DNA from 2 places in the Desulfotomaculum defluvii genome. Region 2 is predicted to be linked to the other one. Evidence: riboswitches for the same ligand, from Rfam matches in the RefSeq annotation. Region 2 holds a riboswitch; the other holds the start of a gene.
What was found. A riboswitch is a leader RNA that binds a small molecule or an ion and turns the genes downstream of it on or off. The one in region 2 is predicted to bind thiamine pyrophosphate.

Region 1 (2,462 bases), on a different contig from region 2:
GCACCACCCTTGGCGATCATAACGGGATCCACCACAACATTTTGCCATTGATAATGTTTTATTTGTTCAGCCACCACTTGAATGATTTCACTACTGAAAAGCATACCGGTTTTGACAACATCTGTCCCCATATCTTCACCGATGGACCGGATTTGTTGCTGCACAGCCTCTATTGGCAAAGGATAGACCCCTTGTACACCCAGAGTGTTTTGTGCAGTAATGGCTGTAAGGGCAGACATACCATAGACCCCTAGTTCCTGAAATGTTTTTAAATCTGCTTGGATACCGGCACCACCACCACTGTCCGAACCAGCAATGGTCAATGCCTTAAATGTTTTGTTCATAGTCGTTCCTCTTTTACTTCAAATTAGTTATTACAGAACCATATTTAATAATTTCCTCATTAGATACTTTGGCCAATTGATTTAGGAATTCAATTTGGAAACTACCTGGTCCTTCCTGTCCTTTAAGAGTGGCGGCAATTTCTGCTGCCACCCCATAGCTCACCAGTGCAGCCGTCGATGCCAAAAGCAGTTCCTGCTCCACTGCACAAAAGGCTCCAATAACTGAGGAAAGTAAACAGCCAGTTCCCGTTACCCTAGTTAATAGGGCATCCCCGTTGTTGACCACATAGGTCCTTTGACCGTCGGTGATTACATCTTCTTTACCCGTTACCACTACCACTGTATCCAGCTGTTTGGCGGCGCTTTGAGCTAGATAAACTACATCTCCCTTGGCTTGACCCGCATCAACACCTCTGACGTCCCAGTTTTCGCCAATAACATTGGCCACTTCCCCAGCGTTTCCCCTTAGTACAGATACCTTGACTTCTTTTACAATCCTTCGTGCTGTTGCAGTTCGGTAAGCAGTGGCTCCTGCCCCAACCGGATCAAACACAACTGGAACGTTATGCTGATTTGCCGATTTACCCGCCTGAAGCATCGCTTCGATCTCTTTTTCATTTAAAGTCCCAATATTGAGAACTAGGGCTCCCGCAATGCTAGCCATATCGGCCACTTCCTCCACTGCATAGGCCATCACCGGTGAGGCGCCTAAGGCCAATAGTCCGTTGGCAGTAAAATTAGTTACCACAACATTAGTAATATTGTGTATCAGAGGGTTTACCTGCCTCACCTTTTGCAATGTAATGGCAATGTTTTGTAGATTCATACGATACATTCCCTTCCCTTCTACGATTTTAGTACTTCCTGAAAGTGACATAAAAAAGAGCACAATGCGTAAGCAAAGTGCCCATACTTTTCTCATCACTCCCTACGCTGGCATTATCCAACAGGTTCAACCGGTCAACGACGGTTTAGTCGTACTCTCAGCGTGCTTCCACAAGCTCCCGGATTTATATATTTTTTAAAGTATACCAATCAATCAAGCCACTGGCAATAGTTCTATAACAACAAAGTATTTTGATCAAATCTGAGTTAAGGTTCGTTTTAAAAATTCTCTGGTGCGTTCTTGTACTGGATTATTAAAAATTTGCTCCGGACTTCCTTCTTCTGCAATAACTCCTTTATCCATAAATACTACACGGTCAGATACCTCTTTTGCAAATCCCATTTCGTGAGTTACGATTAACATGGTAAGACCAGATTCAGCTAGTTCCTTCATAACTTTGAGGACTTCTCCTACCATCTCTGGGTCAAGGGCTGATGTTGGTTCATCAAACAACATCACATCTGGTTCCATAGAAAGTGCTCGAGCAATAGCCACCCGTTGTTTTTGACCACCTGATAATTGTCTTGGTTTTGCGTTAATATATTGATCCATGCCAACAACTTTTAAATATTTCATAGCTATTTTTTCTGCTTCAGCCCGAGAACGTTTTAGTACTTTTATTTGTCCGACTACACAATTGTTTAAAACATTGTGATTATTAAATAGGTTAAATTGCTGAAAAACCATACCTAAATTGGTGCGGTAAGCATAAATATCATGCTTATCATCTAATATATTTTCCCCTTTATATATAATTTGGCCCCCACTTGGTTTTTCTAACAAATTAATGCAACGAAGAAGAGTTGATTTACCAGAGCCAGATGAACCTATGATACAGACAACCTCTCCTTTGCTAACTGAAAAATCTATATCTTTTAAGACTTCGTGGGCTCCAAAGGATTTACTTAAGTGTTGAATATCAATAACTTTTTCCATATGCTCCCTCCTCCGTCTAACTAGTTTGTGTTTTACGCAGCTTGTCTTCCGGTCTTTCTAATTGCATTTGATTACCTAACAGAATGTAATCATCTGGCCCATCTAATTTCTTTTCAAAGTAACGTAAAATTCTAGTTACTGTATAGGTCATAATAAAGTAAATAACACACGCCACAAAGAATGATTCAAAATATCTGAAGTTGTTGCCTGCAACTGATTTGGTTTGGAAAAATAATTCCGATACAGAAATTACGTTAAGCACAGAGGTATCTTTGATATTAATAATAAATTCATTG
Region 2 (2,462 bases):
GGACACATCTTTCCGCACATAGTACAAGTATCTTCACACTCTGGTTTGGACTCTTCCCTGTACTTTCTTGCTTTTTCAGGGTCAATGGCTAAAGAAATCATACGGGTAAAATCAACATCAGCACGGGCCGCACTCATTTGATTATCCCACTGGCGTACGCCGGGGATTCCTTTGGCAATATCAGCAGCATGGGCTGCAATCCGGGCTGCTATAATACCTTCCTTCATATCATCCAGATTCGGTAAACGAAGATGTTCGGCTGGGGTTACATAACAGAGGAAATCAGCACCATTTGCAGCGGCCACTGCACCACCAATGGCACTGGTGATATGGTCATAACCAGGAGCAATATCCGTTACGATTGGTCCAAGTACATAAAAGGGTGCTCCGTGGCATAACTTTTTCTCCAACAACATATTGGCAGCGATCTCATTTAGTGCCATATGCCCCGGACCTTCTATCATCACTTGGACATTTCTTGCCCAGGCCCGCTTGGTTAGCTCGCCCAGGGTTATCAGTTCTTCAATTTGCGCCGGATCAGTGGAGTCATTAAGGGAACCAGGACGACAAGCATCGCCTAAACTTATTGTGACATCGTACTTTTCACAGATATCTAGTAGTCTATCATAGTATTCATAAAAAGGATTTTCCTGATTATTAAGTTCCATCCAGGCAAAAAGTAGTGAACCGCCCCGGGAAACAATGTTTGTCAGTCTCTTGTTTCTTTTCACTCGTTCTGCAGTAGCTTTGTTCATACCACAATGAATAGTCATAAAATCCACACCATCTTCAGCATGCCTTTGGACAACTGAAAAGAATTCATCTACGGTGATATCTTTTAAATCTTTATTCAACATGCCCACTGCGTCATACATGGGTACGGTACCAATCATAACTGGTGATGCTTCAATAAGCTTACGCCGGAATTCTTGTGTCTTACCATAGCAGCTTAAATCCATAATAGCATTAGTTTTTAGCTCTATTGCCTTTTTTGCTTTCTCCAATTCCAACTCAATATCATAACTGTCTTTGGAAACACCTAGATTGACATTAATCTTAGTGCGTAGTCCCTGTCCAACACCATCGCAATCAAGATTAGTGTGATTCTTATTTGCTGGAATAGCAACTTTCCCCTCTACCACCAATCTACGTAAACATTCTGGATCCATATTTTCCTTTTGAGCTACTGTACGCATTTGATTTGTAATCAAACCTTTTTTAGCAGCATCCATTTGGGTAGTATAATTCATATTTTCCCTTCTTTCATTAAAATTGTGAAAGGAAGAAGCTTTGAGACCACAATAAAAAAGCTTACCGAAAAGGTAAGCTTATCAATTGAGCATCACAAAGCTTCCCTACGGTGGTACTAACCACATCAGGTTCAAGGGTTGGAAATATATTCCTCTCAGCCGTTAGGCACCCCTAGCCAAATATTATTTTAATAAAATTGTAGTTTACTTAAGTATATCTGTAAAGATTAATTTACAAATAAAAACATTAAAAGAACCTTTTTACTATATATCTCTGGCTTTATCTTGTCTAAAGTCAGTGATATAATTAGATTAGTTAAGTCAATAAAATAAATTGAGAAGTCATTTGGGGTGCCGGAAGGCTGAGAGGTAATTACCAACCCATTGAACCTGCTCTGGGTAATACCAGCGAAGGGAAATGCAACTACGCTATTTGTGGCACCCCGGGCAGGGGTGTTTATTTTTTTGACTTTTTGTAAACATCATAAGGGGTGAAAAAAATGATTGGTAAGGTAAATGATGAATTTTTCCAAAAAGCAATCCTGCCGGAAACAGGTGCAATGACCCCAGAAGTGGTCGTTGGGCCAAGTATGGGCGTGGACGCGGCCATCCTAAAGATAGGGGACCAGTTTATGGCTATTGCCGAGGATCCCATTTTCCCCGGACCCACCACATCACCGGAGGATTTTGGTTGGATTACTGTGCATATTGGGGCCAGTGATGTGGCAGTGATGGGCATTAAGCCCCAGTTTATGACCTATTCCCTTCTTATTCCGCCCGATACCAATGAAGAATACATAGCTCGCTTGGTGCGAAGCATCAGTGAGACTGCTAGAAATCTGGGGATTTCCATAGTCGGTGGGCATACTGGTTTCTATGGTGCGGTTAATGTGCCAACGATAGGAGGTATCACCGTGTGGGGCATGGGCCGAGAATATATAACCCCGGCAGGTGCCAGGGTGGGTGATGCAGTCCTGATTACCAAAGGAGCAGCCATAGAGGCAGCGGCCCTCCTGGGGAGTGAGTTGGGAGATAGTTTACGGTCCGCGGGCATTACAGAAGAGCTAGTGGGGCAGGCTTCCCAGAGAATTAAGGAAATGACAGTGGTAGAGGACGCTCTTCTGGCAGCAGCCTGCGGTGGGGTACATGCTATGCACGATGCTACAGAGGGTGGATTGGCTCGGGGTCTCTGGGAAGTAGCTGAAGCCTCTG

Region 1: it holds a riboswitch for thiamine pyrophosphate, as region 2 does, so the genes downstream of both, thiM (hydroxyethylthiazole kinase) here and thiC (phosphomethylpyrimidine synthase ThiC) in region 2, are expected to answer to the same signal.

Annotation. Positions count from the first base shown of each region.
Region 1 is NZ_BAAHYV010000008.1:372,221-374,682, reverse strand. Features, by position in the region: gene thiD (bifunctional hydroxymethylpyrimidine kinase/phosphomethylpyrimidine kinase) at 1-344, opposite strand, end outside; gene thiM (hydroxyethylthiazole kinase) at 358-1,266, opposite strand; TPP riboswitch at 1,253-1,362, opposite strand; gene ACYQ03_RS17205 (amino acid ABC transporter ATP-binding protein) at 1,426-2,166, opposite strand; gene ACYQ03_RS17200 (amino acid ABC transporter permease) at 2,183-2,462, opposite strand, start outside.
Region 2 is NZ_BAAHYV010000001.1:120,059-122,520, reverse strand. Features, by position in the region: gene thiC (phosphomethylpyrimidine synthase ThiC) at 1-1,250, opposite strand, end outside; TPP riboswitch at 1,336-1,434, opposite strand; TPP riboswitch at 1,588-1,684, shown strand; gene ACYQ03_RS00560 (AIR synthase family protein) at 1,751-2,462, shown strand, end outside.